Regions from separate parts of the Streptomyces sp. NBC_00663 genome, predicted to be linked through region 1. Evidence: predicted binding sites of a transcription regulator. Region 1 holds the regulator's gene; the other holds the start of a gene.
What was found. Region 1 encodes HrcA, which represses chaperone genes, less so after heat shock. Its sites were predicted from a motif close to TTNGCACTCNGNNNNNCNGAGTGCNAA; they were not measured.
Positions count from the first base shown of each region.

Region 1 (7,755 bases):
TCACCGACGGGGTGACCGAGCGGCGCAGCGGCTCCCGCCAGTTCGACGACGGCGACGGCCTCGCCGCGGCCCTCGCCGGCTGCGCGGGCCTGACCGCCCCGCTCATCGCCGAGCGCATCAAACGGCTGGTGCACGAGTTCGGCGTACGACCGCCCGACGACGACCTGGCCCTGCTGGTGCTGCAAGCGGAGTGAGCGCGGAGGCAAGGGCGCGGGTGCTGGACAATGGAAGGCATGCCTTCCGCACTCCCCGACGGCGAGCCCGTCCCCGACGACGGCGCACTCCCCGCGCACGCGCTCTCCGGAGCCGCCGAGCGACCCCTCGGGTTCTATCTGCACGTCCCCTACTGCGCGACCCGCTGCGGGTACTGCGACTTCAACACCTACACCGCCACCGAGCTGCGCGGCAGCGGCGGTGTCCTCGCCTCCCGCGACAACTACGCGGACACCCTGATCGACGAGATCAGGCTGGCGCGCAAGGTGCTGGGGGACGATCCGCGCGAGGTCCGCACGGTGTTCGTGGGCGGCGGTACGCCGACCCTGCTGGGCGCCTCCGATCTCGTACGGATGCTCGCGGCGATCCGTGACGAGTTCGGACTGGCGGCGGACGCCGAGGTCACGACTGAGGCGAACCCGGAGTCGGTGGATCCGGCGTATCTGGCGACCCTGCGCGCGGGCGGCTTCAACCGGATCTCCTTCGGCATGCAGAGCGCGAAGCAGCATGTGCTGCGCGTGCTGGACCGGACCCACACGCCCGGGCGCCCCGAGGCGTGCGTGGCGGAGGCGCGGGCGGCGGGCTTCGAGCACGTCAACCTGGATCTGATCTACGGCACCCCGGGCGAGTCGGACGACGACTGGAGGGCGTCCCTGGACGCGGCGATCGGCGCCGGACCCGACCACGTCTCGGCGTACGCGCTGATCGTGGAGGAGGGCACGCAGCTGGCCCGGCGGATCCGCCGGGGCGAGGTGCCGATGACCGACGACGACGTGCACGCGGACCGGTATCTGATCGCGGAGGACGCGTTCGCGGCGGCCGGCTTCGACTGGTACGAGGTGTCGAACTGGGCGACCTCCGAGGCGGGGCGCTGTCTGCACAACGAGTTGTACTGGCGCGGCGCCGACTGGTGGGGCGCGGGGCCGGGAGCGCACTCGCACGTGGGCGGGGTGCGCTGGTGGAACGTGAAGCATCCCGGCGCGTACGCGGCGGCGCTGGCGGCGGGGAAGTCGCCGGGGGCGGGGCGCGAGGTGCTGTCGGAGGAGGACCGCAGGGTCGAGCGGATTCTGCTGGAGCTGCGCTTGAGGGAGGGTGTACCGCTTGACCTGCTCCGTGAGGAGGGCCGGCGTGCTGCTCGCCGGGCGCTGTCGGACGGGCTTCTTCGGCAGGAGTCGTACGACGAGGGGCGCGCGGTGCTGACGCTTCGGGGGCGGCTGCTGGCGGATGCGGTGGTGCGGGACCTGGTGGACTGAAGGTGCAGGTTTCGTCGTGGCTGGTCGCGCAGTTCCCCGCGCCCCTTTAGGTGGGTTCAGTCAAGCTGTGACGAAATCGATCAGTTCCTCTACTCGGCCCAGGAGCTCTGGCTCCAGGTCCCTGTAAGAGGTCACGCGCTTCAGGATTGCCTGCCATACCGCGCCCGTGTTCTCGGACGGCCAGCCCAGTGCCCTGCACACGCCCGTTTTCCAGTCCTGGCCGTGGGGGACTCTGGGCCACGCCTCGATGCCCAGGGACGACGGCTTCACCGCCTCCCAGATGTCGATGTAGGGGTGGCCGACGACCAGGGCGTGTTCGCTGGTGACCGATGCCGCGATACGGGACTCCTTGCTGCCCGGCACCAGGTGGTCCACCAGGACGCCGAGGCGGGCGTCCGGACCCGGGGCGAACTCCTCCACGATCCTCGGCAGGTCGTCCACGCCCTCCAGGTACTCCACGACCACGCCCTCGATGCGCAGGTCGTCGCCCCAGACCTTCTCGACCAGCTCGGCGTCGTGCCGGCCCTCGACGTAGATGCGTCCGGCGCGGGCCACGCGTGCGCGGGCGCCGGGGACGGCGACCGAACCGGAGGCGGTGCGGGAGGGACGTACAGGCGCGCTTGAAGGCCGTACGAGCGTCACCACCCGGCCCTCCAGCAGGAAACCCCGAGGCTCCAGCGGGAAGACCCGGAGCTTGCCGAAGCGGTCCTCCAGGGTCACCGTGCCCGCCTCGCAGCGGATCACCGCGCCGCAGAAGCCGGTGCCGGGCTCCTCGACCACCAGGCCGGGCTCGGCCGGGACCTCCGGGACGGGCTTCGGCTTCTTCCACGGCGGGGTCAGATCGGCGGAGTACTGGCGCATTCGGATGACGATAGGAGAAGCCGGGGTGCGGTCAGGGCGACACGCCGAAACGCCGGGCCAGGGCGTCCCGCTGCGCCCGCACGAACGCGGCGTCCACCACCGCTCCGTGACCGGGCACGTACAGCGCGTCCTCGCCGCCCAGGTCCAGGAGCCGGTCCAGGGCCGCGGGCCAATGCGACGGTACGGCGTCCGGGCCCGCCTGCGCTTCGCCGGACTCCTCGACCAGGTCACCGCAGAACACCACCTCGGGCGAGCCCGGCACCAGCACCGCGAGGTCGTGGGCCGTGTGCCCGGGGCCGACGTTGGCCAGCAGGACCTGCCGGCCGCCGCCGAGGTCGAGGGTCCACTCGCCGGAGACCAGATGGCGGGGCCGGGCGAGGGCGTCGACCGCCTCCTCGGCCGCCCCCGCCTCCAGGCCGTTGCCGATCGCGTCCGCGCGCAGCTCCTCGCGAGCCTGCTGCTGGTCGAGCAGCGTGTCCATGCCGACCGGCCCGAACACCTCCGCACCCGCGAACGCCGCCGCACCGAAGACATGGTCGAAGTGGGGGTGGGTCAGCGCGAGATGGGTCACACGGTGCCCGGCGAGCGACTCCGCCTGCGCCCGCAGCCGGGCCCCCTCCGCGAGGCTCGACCCGGCATCGATCAACAGGGCCGTGTCCGCCCCGACGACCAGCCCTGCCGTGCAGTCCCAGACCGGGAGCCGGCACCGGCCCACCCCGGCCGCCACCCGCTGCCACCCCAGCTCTTCCCAAGTCACCGTCATACCGCGACGCTAGCCGTACGAGCGGTTCACGAGCTGTCACACCCCGACCGACCTTGCCCGGGTGGCACCCCACCGCCGTACACTGGGCCGCGGGGAACGCTGGCACTCGGGCGGACAGAGTGCCAGGCAGGGGCCTGGGGACCGACTTCTGGAGGTGTGCGCGATGCTGAGTGAACGCAGGCTTCAGGTGCTGCGCGCCATCGTCCAGGACTATGTGGGGACGGAGGAGCCCGTCGGCTCCAAGGCCCTCACCGAGCGCCACAGCCTTGGCGTCTCCCCGGCGACCGTGCGCAACGACATGGCCGCCCTGGAGGACGAGGGGTACATCGCCCAGCCGCACACCAGCGCCGGGCGCATCCCCACCGACAAGGGCTACCGCCTGTTCGTGGACAAGCTCGCGGGCGTCAAGCCCATGACCGCGCCCGAGCGGCGCGCGATCCAGAACTTCCTCGACGGCGCCGTCGACCTCGATGACGTGGTGGCCCGGACCGTGCGGCTGCTCGCGCAGCTCACCCGGCAGGTGGCGGTGGTGCAGTATCCGTCGCTGACCCGGTCCACCGTGCGGCATGTGGAACTGCTCTCGCTCGCCCCGGCGCGCGTGATGCTCGTCCTGATCACCGACACGGGCCGGGTCGAGCAGCGCATGATCGACTGCCCGGCCCCCTTCGGGGAGGCCTCGCTGGCCGATCTGCGGGCGCGCCTCAACAGCCGGGTCGCGGGGCGTCGGTTCGCCGATGTGCCGCGACTGGTCGAGGACCTGCCCGAGGGCTTCGACGTCGAGGATCGGGGTACGGTCGCGACGGTGCTCTCCACGCTGCTGGAGACACTGGTCGAGGAGAACGAGGAACGGTTGATGATCGGCGGAACCGCCAATCTCACCCGCTTCGGACATGACTTCCCCCTCACCATCCGGCCGGTCCTGGAAGCACTGGAGGAGCAGGTCGTGCTCCTCAAGTTGCTTGGCGAGGCCGGGGATTCGGGCATGACCGTACGCATCGGTCACGAGAACGCCTATGAGGGACTCAACTCAACTTCGGTGGTGTCGGTCGGCTACGGTTCGGGCGGCGAGGCAGTAGCCAAGCTCGGCGTGGTCGGACCGACCCGCATGGATTACCCGGGAACGATGGGAGCGGTACGCGCAGTGGCACGGTACGTCGGACAGATCCTGGCGGAGTCGTAAGTGGCCACGGACTACTACGCCGTTCTCGGCGTGCGCCGCGACGCGTCGCAGGATGAGATCAAGAAGGCGTTCCGTCGGCTCGCACGCGAGCTGCACCCGGACGTCAACCCCGATCCGAAGACCCAGGAGCGGTTCAAGGAGATCAACGCCGCTTACGAGGTGCTGTCGGACCCGCAGAAGAAGCAGGTCTACGACCTCGGCGGCGACCCGCTGTCCCAGGCGGGCGGCGCGGGCGCCGGCGGCTTCGGCGCGGGTGGCTTCGGGAACTTCTCGGACATCATGGACGCGTTCTTCGGTACGGCGTCCCAGCGCGGTCCGCGCTCGCGCACCCGGCGCGGCCAGGACGCGATGATCCGGCTGGAGATCGAGCTCGACGAGGCGGCCTTCGGCACCACGAAGGACATCCAGGTCGACACGGCGATCGTCTGCAACACCTGCAACGGTGAGGGCGCGGCGCCGGGAACCTCGGCCCAGACGTGTGACATGTGCCGCGGGCGCGGTGAGGTGTCGCAGGTCACCCGGTCCTTCCTGGGCCAGGTCATGACCTCGCGTCCCTGCCCGCAGTGCCAGGGCTTCGGCACGGTCGTCCCGACGCCGTGTCCCGAGTGCGCCGGTGACGGCCGGATCCGCTCCCGTCGCACACTGACCGTGAAGATCCCGGCCGGTGTGGACAACGGCACGCGGATCCAGCTCGCGGGTGAGGGCGAGGTCGGGCCCGGTGGCGGTCCCGCCGGTGACCTGTACGTCGAGATCCACGAGCTGCCGCACGCGATGTTCCAGCGGCGCGGTGACGATCTGCACTGCACGGTGACGATTCCGATGACGGCGGCGGCGCTCGGTACGAAGGTGCCGCTGGAGACGCTGGACGGGCTGGAGGAGGTCGACATCCGGCCGGGCACGCAGTCCGGGCAGTCGATCCCGCTGCACGGACGCGGTGTCACGCATCTGCGGGGCGGCGGCCGGGGCGATCTCATCGTGCACGTCGAGGTACAGACCCCGAACAAGCTGGACCCGGAGCAGGAGCGTCTGCTGCGCGAACTGGCGAAGCTGCGCGGCGAGGAACGGCCGACAGGACAGTTCCAGCCGGGCCAGCAAGGACTGTTCTCCCGGCTGAAGGACGCGTTCAACGGGCGGTGACACGGGTCGGGCGCCGGCGCCGCAAGGTGGCCGGCGCCTCCTCGTGCCAATGGACTATGCCGGGCGGAAGGCTGGATTCGGACTTGTTCGGGGGACGTGACAACATGCGGGCATGTCCTCCGCGCTGACCGATCTCTTCCCCTATCCGATCGTGCAGGCCCCCATGGCGGGCGGGGTCTCCGTGCCGCGGTTGGCCGCGGCCGTGTCCGACGCCGGGGGGCTCGGGTTCCTTGCCGCCGGGTACAAGACGGCCGACGGCATGTACCAGGAGATCAAGCAGCTGCGCGGGCTGACCGGACGGCCCTTCGGCGTCAATCTGTTCCTGCCGCAGCCCGAGTACGCGGATGCGGCCGCCGTCGACGTCTACTCGCACCAGCTGGCCGGGGAAGCCGCCTGGTACGAGACCGAGCTCGGCGACCCCGAGAGCGGGCGGGACGACGGGTACGACGCCAAGCTCGCCGTACTCCTCGACAACCCCGTACCCGTCGTCTCCTTCCACTTCGGGGTGCCGGGCGGTGAGGTGCTGGAGGCGCTGCGGAGGGCCGGGACCGTCACCCTCGTCACCGCGACCACCCCGGACGAGGCGCTCGCCGTGCAGCGGGCCGGGGCCGACGCGGTGATCGCGCAGGGCGTCGAGGCCGGCGGCCACCAGGGCACCCATCGGGACGTCCCCGAGACCGACGGCGCCGGGCTCGGGCTGCTCTCGCTCGTCGGGCAGATCAGGGAAACCGTGGGGATCCCCGTCGTCGCCGCCGGCGGCATCATGCGCGGCAGTCAGATCGCCGCCGTCCTCGCCGCGGGCGCCAGTGCCGCCCAGCTCGGCACCGCCTTCCTCGCCACCCCCGAGTCCGGCGCCGCCGACCTCCACAAGCAGGCCCTGACCAACCCTCTCTTCGTACGGACCGAACTGACCCGCGCCTTCTCCGGCCGGCCGGCCCGCGGGCTCGTCAACCGGTTCCTGCGCGAGCACGGCCCGTACGCCCCCGCCGCCTACCCCGAGGTCCATCACCTCACCTCGCCGTTGCGCAAGGCCGCCGCCAAGGCCAAGGACGCCCAGGGCATGGCCCTGTGGGCGGGACAGGGGCACCGGATGGCCCGCGAGCTGCCCGCCGGGCAGCTCGTCGAGGTGCTGGCCGCCGAACTCGCCGACGCCACGACAGCGTTGTCCGGCTTCCGGAACGCCGGAGGTGACCCGCGATGACCGCTCCCGTGTTCGTCGTCGAGCACTTCGACGCCGGTGGCGGCGGCCACTACGTCCTCGACGGACCCGAGGGACGGCACGCCGTCTCCGTGAAGCGCCTCCAGCCCGGCGAGGACGTCATCCTCACCGACGGCGCCGGCCGCTGGGCCGACTGTGTCGTGCTCGGCACCGAGGGCAAGGACCGGCTGATCGTCCAGCTGGACGGCGTCAGCGAGGAACCGGTGGCGCAGCCGCGCATCACGGTCGTCCAGGCGCTTCCCAAGGGTGACCGCGGTGAACTCGCCGTCGAGACCATGACCGAGGTCGGCGTCGACGCCGTCGTGCCCTGGCAGGCGGCCCGTTGCATCACCCAGTGGAAGGGCGAGCGAGGGCTCAAGGCACTCGGCAAGTGGCGGGGCACCGCCCGCGAGGCCGGCAAGCAGTCCCGCCGCGTCCGCTTCCCCGAGGTCGCGGACCTGGCCACGACCAAGCAGGTCGCCGCGCTGCTCGCCCGCGCCGACTTCGCCGCCGTACTCCACTCCGACTTCGAACGCGGCAGCCAGGCCCTCGCCACCGCCGAACTCCCCGGCGAGGGTGAGATCGTTCTCGTCGTCGGTCCCGAAGGGGGCGTCGCCAAGGACGAGTTGGCGCTCTTCGAGGAGGCCGGTGCGAAGGCGTACGTGCTGGGCCCTACCGTGTTGCGTACGTCGACCGCCGGGACGGCGGCCGCGGCCCTGCTCCTCGGCCGCACCGGCCGCTGGTCCTGACCGATCCTCCGGGGGAAACACCGTGGAACTCGCCCAAGTACGGCTCCTCGTCACCGACTTTGCCGCCTGTTACCGCTTCTACGCCGAAGTCCTCGGTCTGAAGCCGCAGTCGGGGGCGACCGAGGGACCGTACGAGAAGTTCAGCCCCAGCACAGGGGCGGCCGGTATCGCCCTCCAGGACCGGGCCATGATGGCCGGGATACTTGGCGAACTGGGCGACGCGGCCAGCGGGCACCGGTCGTTGGTGGTGCTGCGCGTCGACGCCCTGGACTCCTACTGCGAGCAGATCACCGCCCGGGGCGCGGAACTGCTGCACGGGCCCGCCCCGATGACGGACCGTATGCGGGTCGCCCACCTCAAGGACCCGGAGGGGAACCTGGTGGAACTCCAGGAGTGGCTGC
Region 1 covers NZ_CP109027.1:6,484,296-6,492,050, forward strand. Annotated here, with positions in the region: gene OG866_RS29565 (SpoIIE family protein phosphatase) at 1-194, shown strand, start outside; gene hemW (radical SAM family heme chaperone HemW) at 234-1,466, shown strand; gene OG866_RS29575 (DUF3097 domain-containing protein) at 1,527-2,327, opposite strand; gene OG866_RS29580 (MBL fold metallo-hydrolase) at 2,359-3,090, opposite strand; gene hrcA (heat-inducible transcriptional repressor HrcA) at 3,254-4,270, shown strand; gene dnaJ (molecular chaperone DnaJ) at 4,271-5,407, shown strand; gene OG866_RS29595 (nitronate monooxygenase) at 5,520-6,608, shown strand; gene OG866_RS29600 (16S rRNA (uracil(1498)-N(3))-methyltransferase) at 6,605-7,354, shown strand; gene OG866_RS29605 (VOC family protein) at 7,377-7,755, shown strand, end outside; gene OG866_RS29610 (hypothetical protein) at 7,711-7,755, opposite strand, start outside.

Region 2 (7,755 bases), 2.6 Mb from region 1:
GCCGACAGCAGCCAGTGGGGTTACACGCCGTTCTACAACGGCCTGGAGCCCCCGGCGGCGAACTCCGGCGCCCTGGCCGCGCCCAAGGCGAGCCCGGGCATCGGCGCGCTGCGGACGACAGCCACCCGGTAGCGGCGCTCAGGCGGGGGCTCCGACCAGCATCGTCGGTGCCCCCGCGACCCGGGTCAGGAACACGGTCGCCTCGGCCTTCCCGTGCGGTTTCGGCAGGACCTTGCGACGCAGTTCCTCCGGTTCGACGGCCGAACCCCGCTTCTTCACGGTCAGGATCCCGACCCCCCGCTCCCGCAGCAGCGCCTTCAGCTTCTTCACGTTGAAGGGGAGTCGGTCGGTGATCTCGTACGCGGTGGCGTACGGGGTCGCGTGCAGTTCGTCGGCGGTGATGTACGCGATCGTCTCGTCGATCAGCCCGCCCTCCAGGTCCTCGGCGACCTCGGCGACCAGGTGGGCGCGGATGACGGCGCCGTCGGGCTCGTACAAGTACCGCCCCACGGGCCGGACTTCGGGATCGGGCAGACCGCGCCCGAGGAGGGTGCGCGGACCCGGCAGCAAGGTTGCCCGGACGGCCCCCGGCGCCGTCCCGAACCACAGCACCGCCTCCTTCACGTCCCCGCCGTCCGAGATCCACTCGGCCTCGGCCTCGGCGGGGATCGCCTCGTGCGGGATACCGGGGGCGATCTTCAGGGCGGCGTGCGGGGCCTTGAGGGCCGTTTCGATCGCCCAGGACAGGGGCGGGGAGTAGGCCTCCGGGTCGAAGATCCGGCCGCGCTTGGCGGAGCGCCGGGCGGGGTCCACGAACACGGCGTCGTAACCGGCGGTGTCGACCTCCGTGACATCAGCCTCTCTGACCTCGATGAGGCCGGACAGGCCCAGCGCCTCCGCGTTCGCCCGCGCTGCCGCCGCCGTCAGTGGATCCCGGTCCACGGCGAGCACCCTGATCCCGGCCCGCGCCAGGGCGATCGCGTCGCCGCCGATGCCTGAGCACAGGTCGGCGACGGAGGTGACCCCCAACTCCTTGAGCCGCCGCGCGCGGTACGTCGCCACGCTCGCCCGCGTCGACTGCTCCACGCCGTTCGGGGTGAAGAACATCCGCGCCGCGTCCTCGTCCCCGAACTTCGCCACCGCCCGCTGCCGCAGCCGCGCCTGGCCGAGCGCCGCCGAGACCAGGTCCGCGGGGTGTTCGCGGCGCAGCCGGGTGGCGACGGCGAGTTCGTCGGCGGGGGCGGTGCCGCGCACCTCGTCGAGGAGGGCGCGGCCGGCGGGGGTGAGGAGGGGGGCGAGGTCGTTCACCGCCTCATTGTGAGCCAGTCGGTGGATGGTCTGCCGCAGGTAGTGGTGTCGGGGCGGGGGTGGGGCCCTGGCCTGCGAAGATCCGGCGCCATGGGATCTGTAGTACAAAATGACAAAAGTCGGGCCAGATGGAATCTGCGGGGCACACTCGCCGTCCTGGCCCTCGCCGCCGTCGCCTCCGGCTGTGCGCAGGGCGAGAGCGCCAAGGTCCGCCCGGCCCCCGGCCAGCAGCCCCTGAAGGCACCCCAGGCCCGCGCCCTCGACACGTACGCCACCAGGCTCCGCGCGCAGGCGAGGATCGCGAAGCGCTGGGGGCTGGCCCGGGCTCCGCTGAAGCCGCCCGCCCCGCCCGCCGAGAAGCCGCGGATCACCACCCGCAAGGGCTTCGAGGTCGACGGCCACGAGGAGCGGGGCCTGCCGCCCGTCTTCACCACGATCCCCACCGAAGAGAAGATCGTCTTCCTCACCATCGACGACGGTGCCGACAAGGACCCGGCGTTCCTGCGGATGATGAGCGAGCTGAAGATCCCGTACACCGCCTTCCTCAGCAACTTCCTGATCAAGGAGGACTACGGGTACTTCAAGCGCATGCAGGACCGGGGGGTCGTGCTCAACAACCACACCCTCCACCACCCCTATCTGCCGGGGCTGTCCTACGGCCGCCAGAAGCGCGAGATCTGCGGCATGCAGGACGTCATCGAGAAGCACTACGGCAGACGGCCCCTGCTCTTCCGGCCGCCCTTCGGCAACTACAACCAGGACACCCTGGTCGCCGCGAAGGCGTGCGGGGTGAAGTACGCGCCGATCTGGAACGAGGAGGTCTTCGTCGACCACTGGGAGTACCGCGAGTGGGACCGGAAGATCCACCCGGGCGACATCGTGCTGAGTCACTTCCGCGGCCGACAGGAGTGGAAGGGCACGATGCCGGACATGATCCGACGCTTCCTCGACAAGATCACGGCCGAGGGGTACGCGGTGGCGCGGCTGGAGGACTACCTGTGAGGGCCTTGACGGCCGCTGTGGCGCTGGCGCTGCTCCTGACCGGCTGCGCCCAGTCCGTCGACCCCATCGAACGGCTGGGCAAGAAAGCGGTGACATACGGGGCGAAGGGGGTGCGGTCCGGGCCCGCGGCCGTCCCTGTCGTCAGCCGGGTCGCCACCTCCGACAAGGTCGTCTTCCTGACGTACGACGACGGTGTCGAGCAAGACCCGCGCTTCGTCGAGCTGGTCCGTCAACGGCGGCTGCCCGTCAGCATGTTCCTCACGGACAGCGTGGTCGGCCCGGGCTACGGACACTTCGCGCGCCTCCAGTCGGTCGGCGCGTCGATCCAGAACCACACCCTCGACCACACCGCCCTGCGCGGCCTGCCGTACGCCGGGCAGCGCGCCGAGATCTGCGGCCAGCAGGACAAACTCGGCGCCCGCTTCGGCATCCGCCCCCGCCTCTTCCGCCCGCCCTACGGGACGTACGACTCCACGACCCTGCGCGCGGCCACGGACTGCGGCGTCGGGGCGGTCGTGCTGTGGCGGGCGTCGATGGACGGCGAGCACCTCACGTACGCGACCGGCGGGCACCGGCTGCTCCCCGGCGACATCGTCTCCCTCCCGTCGACGGAGACCACCGGCCTGACCCTCGCGGAACGGACGACACGGCTGCTGCGGGAGATCCAGGGGGCGGGGCTGAGGGTGGGGCGGCTGGAGGACTACCTCTGAGCGGTGTGTGCGGTGTGTGCGGTGGGTGCGGTGGGGGCGGCTGTGAGGGGCTGTGAGCGGTCCGATGTGGGGACGCGATTAGCAGTCCGCTTGACCGAGTGCTAATCGCGGTCATAGTCTCGGGTCTGGCACTCCCCCCTGGAGAGTGCCAATAGCGACGGGCAGGTCCGGCACCCGCGACGACGGATCGACCTGGTCGCCACCTCAGACAGTTAACCCCGTGAGATCTCCGAAGGGGGAGGTCGGATCGTGACGACCGCCAGCTCCAAGGTTGCCATCAAGCCGCTCGAGGACCGCATTGTGGTCCAGCCGCTCGACGCCGAGCAGACCACGGCCTCTGGCCTGGTCATTCCGGACACCGCGAAGGAGAAGCCCCAGGAGGGCGTCATCCTCGCCGTCGGTCCGGGTCGCTTCGAGAACGGCGAGCGCCTGCCGCTCGACGTGAAGGTCGGCGACATCGTGCTGTACAGCAAGTACGGCGGCACCGAGGTGAAGTACAACGGCGAGGAGTACCTCGTCCTCTCGTCCCGCGACGTGCTCGCGGTCATCGAGAAGTAAGTCATCTCCAGCATTTCCGCTTTTTGAGCTGCGCCCCGGGCCCCCGCGACCTTATGAAGCCGGGCGTCAGGGGCGCAGTTCGCTTTTTCACCCACGTTTTTCGAGAGGGCTGAACCGCTCCCATGGCGAAGATCCTGAAGTTCGACGAGGACGCCCGTCGCGCCCTCGAGCGCGGCGTCAACAAGCTTGCCGACACGGTCAAGGTGACGATCGGCCCCAAGGGCCGCAACGTCGTCATCGACAAGAAGTTCGGCGCCCCCACCATCACCAACGACGGTGTCACGATCGCCCGTGAGGTAGAGATCGAGGACCCGTACGAGAACCTCGGCGCGCAGCTGGTGAAGGAGGTGGCGACCAAGACCAACGACATCGCGGGTGACGGTACGACCACCGCCACCGTGCTCGCCCAGGCGCTGGTCCGCGAGGGCCTGAAGAACGTCGCCGCGGGTGCCTCCCCGGCCGCCCTGAAGAAGGGCATCGACGCGGCCGTCGCCGCCGTCTCCGAGGACCTCCTCGCCACTGCCCGTCCGATCGAGGACAAGGCCGACATCGCCGCCGTCGCCGCGCTGTCCGCCCAGGACTCGCAGGTCGGCGAGCTCATCGCCGAGGCGATGGACAAGGTCGGCAAGGACGGTGTCATCACCGTCGAGGAGTCCAACACCTTCGGTCTCGAGCTGGACTTCACCGAGGGCATGGCCTTCGACAAGGGCTACCTGTCCCCGTACATGGTGTCCGACCAGGAGCGTATGGAGGCCGTCCTCGACGACCCGTACATCCTGATCAACCAGGGCAAGATCTCCTCCATCCAGGACCTGCTGCCGCTCCTGGAGAAGGTCATCCAGGCCGGCGCCTCCAAGCCGCTGCTGATCATCGCCGAGGACGTCGAGGGCGAGGCCCTGTCGACCCTGGTCGTCAACAAGATCCGCGGCACGTTCAACGCCGTCGCCGTGAAGGCCCCCGGCTTCGGTGACCGCCGCAAGGCGATGCTTCAGGACCTCGCGGTCCTCACCGGCGCCACGGTCATCTCCGAGGAGGTCGGCCTCAAGCTCGACCAGGCCGGTCTGGACGTGCTGGGCTCCGCCCGCCGCGTCACGATCACCAAGGACGACACCACGGTCGTCGACGGCGCCGGCGACTCCGCCGACGTCACGGGCCGCGTCGCCCAGATCAAGGCCGAGATCGAGAACACGGACTCCGACTGGGACCGCGAGAAGCTCCAGGAGCGCCTCGCGAAGCTGGCCGGCGGCGTGTGCGTGATCAAGGTCGGCGCCGCCACCGAGGTGGAGCTGAAGGAGAAGAAGCACCGTCTGGAGGACGCCATCTCCGCGACCCGCGCCGCGGTCGAGGAGGGCATCGTCTCCGGTGGTGGCTCCGCGCTCGTCCACGCCGCGAAGGTGCTGGAGGGCGGCCTGGGCAAGACCGGCGACGAGGCCACCGGTGTCGCCGTCGTCCGCAAGGCCGTCGTCGAGCCGCTGCGCTGGATCGCCGAGAACGCCGGCCTGGAGGGCTACGTCATCACCTCCAAGGTCGCCGAGCTCGACAAGGGCCAGGGCTTCAACGCCGCCACCGGTGAGTACGGCGACCTGGTCAAGGCCGGCGTCATCGACCCGGTCAAGGTCACCCGCTCCGCCCTGGAGAACGCCGCCTCCATCGCCTCCCTCCTCCTGACGACCGAGACCCTGGTCGTCGAGAAGAAGGAAGAGGAGGAGCCGGCCGCCGGTGGTCACAGCCACGGCCACTCCCACTAAGGCTCCACGAGCACTGAGGCTCCACGAGCCTGAAGGAAGCCCCCGGCCCGCCGCAGCGGACCGGGGGCTTCCCCGTGCCCGGCTTCCCCGTGCCCGGCTTCCCCGTGCCCGGCTTCCCCGTGCCCGGCTTCCCCGTGTCCGGACTCACTGCTCCAGGTCGTCCAGCGCGCCCAGCTGCCCCATCAGGCCCAGCCGGTCGTACTGCCACCAGGCCTCGGCGATCATGCCGTCCGCGGTGCACCGGTGGATGGTGGTGCCGGTCATGGACACCCGCTTCCCCGTCGCCGGGACCCCCATGAAGTCACCGGTGTGCGTGCCGTGCCAGGTCCAGCGCGTGCACACCCGGTCACCCTGGGCCAGCTGATCGTCGATGGTGAAGTCGAAGTCGAAGCCGGTCTTCCACATCTCGACCTCGTCCCGCATGGCCTCCAGCCCGACCGTGTCCTGCGCATTGGCCGGATCATGATCGTGGTACTCCTCGGCCAGCAGCCCCTCGAACGACGGCGCCTCCTTCCCGGCCAGCGCCTCGAAGAAGCGGCGGGACGTGGCGGCGTACAGCTGCTCGTCCCGTACGACCTCGAGGTCCGTGAACGTCGGCATCTCGTCGCAGAGAGCCACCATCTCCTGGAAGATCCTGTCCGTCTCGGGCAGGTTCGAGTTCCGCATCGCCTCCTCGTACGACGGGAACTCCACGATCTGAAGGAAGTGCGACGCGTCGGAGCGGTCCTTGCCGACGAGGTCGTGCGTCGCGGTCCGTCTCCCGTTGGTCTGTTCGACCCACCGGTCCATCAGCCGGTTCATCTCGTCGAACCGGCTGGTCTTGCAGTCGATGAGCTGTACGAAGGTCATGGCACGCCTCCGGCCCCCTGGGTCCGGTAGTACAGGACCATTCTCCTCCCATGGGGCCACGATCTGCATATTGGCCCTGTGGCTCCACTCGTGCTCAAGCCAGACTCATGACTGATCCAAGGAGGAGGAATCCGTAATGACGAAGCTTGATCGGTCCCGACTCGAGAGCCTGGCCGAGGAATTGATGGAGAAGCAGTTCCAGCGCGTCACCAAGTTGCGCGAACTGCACGCGGGCGAATGGACCGACCGGGACTACTACATTCGTCACATCACCGAGACGGTTCTGCGTATTCGGCTGAACAACGAGGTCGACACCTACGCCCTCTTCAAGGTCGGCTCGAAGGACGACAGCCTCGCCGCCAAGCTCGCCCAGTACCTGGCCGAGGAGTTCGGGCACGAGGGCATGTTCACCCGTGACCTCAACAAGTTCGGCTTCACCAGCGAGCAGCTGGAGGCCACCGACGTCTTCCCGTCGACCAAGCAGCTCATGGGCTATCTGCGCCTGGAGGCCGACAAGCGCGGTCCGGCGCCGACGACGGTCTGGGACTGGTTCGTCGAGTGGTACTCGGACCGCTACAACCAGATCATCACCAGCAAGGCGGCCGAGGAGTTCGGCACCGAATTCACCCAGGGCACCCAGACGCACCTGGACTTCGACGAGTCGCACGACCATGACGAGCTGATGTTCCGCACCGTTTCCCAGGCGGTCGAGGGATTCGGCTCCGCGGAGCAGGCGTACGCCGATCTCGCCACGTACATCGAGCTGATCGGTGACTACTTCCAGGAGCTCTACGACTCCACCGTCGGCGCCCGGGAACTGGCCTCCGCCTGATTCGAAAGAACAGTTGGCGGACGGTCCGGAAAACCCTGATCCGTAATTCCGGAATCATGACCGGGCCGTCCGTCGGCCAGAGCGGAGAAAACGAATTCCCATGTCTGCAACAAGAATTCTGGTCGTCGAGCCGATGTCCTCGGCGAACGGTCTGATCCTCGCCGCCCACGAACAGGGTTTCGAGGTCGTGGTGGCCTCCCACCACAGCGGTGACCGCACGATCCCGGAGACCCTGCTCCAGTACGTCGACGAGCTGCTCGTCGTCGACACCAACGACGAGGCGGCGCTCACCGAGGCGGTGACCGAGGCCCACGGGCGGCGTCCGCTGACCGGCATCCTGCCCGGCTTCGAGTTCTACGTGGACAGTGTCGCCCGCCTCGCGCACCGGCTCGGTCTGCCCGGTCTGCCGGTGGAGACGGTGGCGGCGCTGCGCGACAAGTCCGTCATGCGCGCCCGTGCCGAGGCCGCCGGTCTGCGCGTGCCGCGCTACGCGCAGGCGTCCGGCCCCGACGAACTGCTCGCCGCCGCGGCGCACGTGGGCTACCCCGCCGTCCTCAAGCCCGCGGCCTCGGCCGGCAGCGTGCACGTCAGCCGGGTCGACGACGAGGACGGCCTGCGCCGCGCCTACGACTGGCTGGTCTCCGACACCCGTACCGACGCGGGCCGCGGCCTGGACGGACGGGTGCTCCTTGAGGAGTACGTCGCCGGTCCCGAGATCAGCGTCGAGGGCTATGTCGCCGACGGCGAG
Region 2 covers NZ_CP109027.1:3,849,988-3,857,742, reverse strand. Annotated here, with positions in the region: gene OG866_RS17390 (cell wall-binding repeat-containing protein) at 1-132, shown strand, start outside; gene OG866_RS17385 (THUMP-like domain-containing protein) at 139-1,308, opposite strand; gene OG866_RS17380 (polysaccharide deacetylase family protein) at 1,399-2,310, shown strand; gene OG866_RS17375 (polysaccharide deacetylase family protein) at 2,307-3,020, shown strand; gene groES (co-chaperone GroES) at 3,270-3,578, shown strand; gene groL (chaperonin GroEL) at 3,701-5,326, shown strand; gene OG866_RS17360 (ester cyclase) at 5,471-6,175, opposite strand; gene OG866_RS17355 (hypothetical protein) at 6,312-7,007, shown strand; gene OG866_RS17350 (ATP-grasp domain-containing protein) at 7,108-7,755, shown strand, end outside.
Region 2: groES (co-chaperone GroES) is a predicted target of HrcA. The motif match lies at 3,099-3,125, and genes of this name have one in related genera.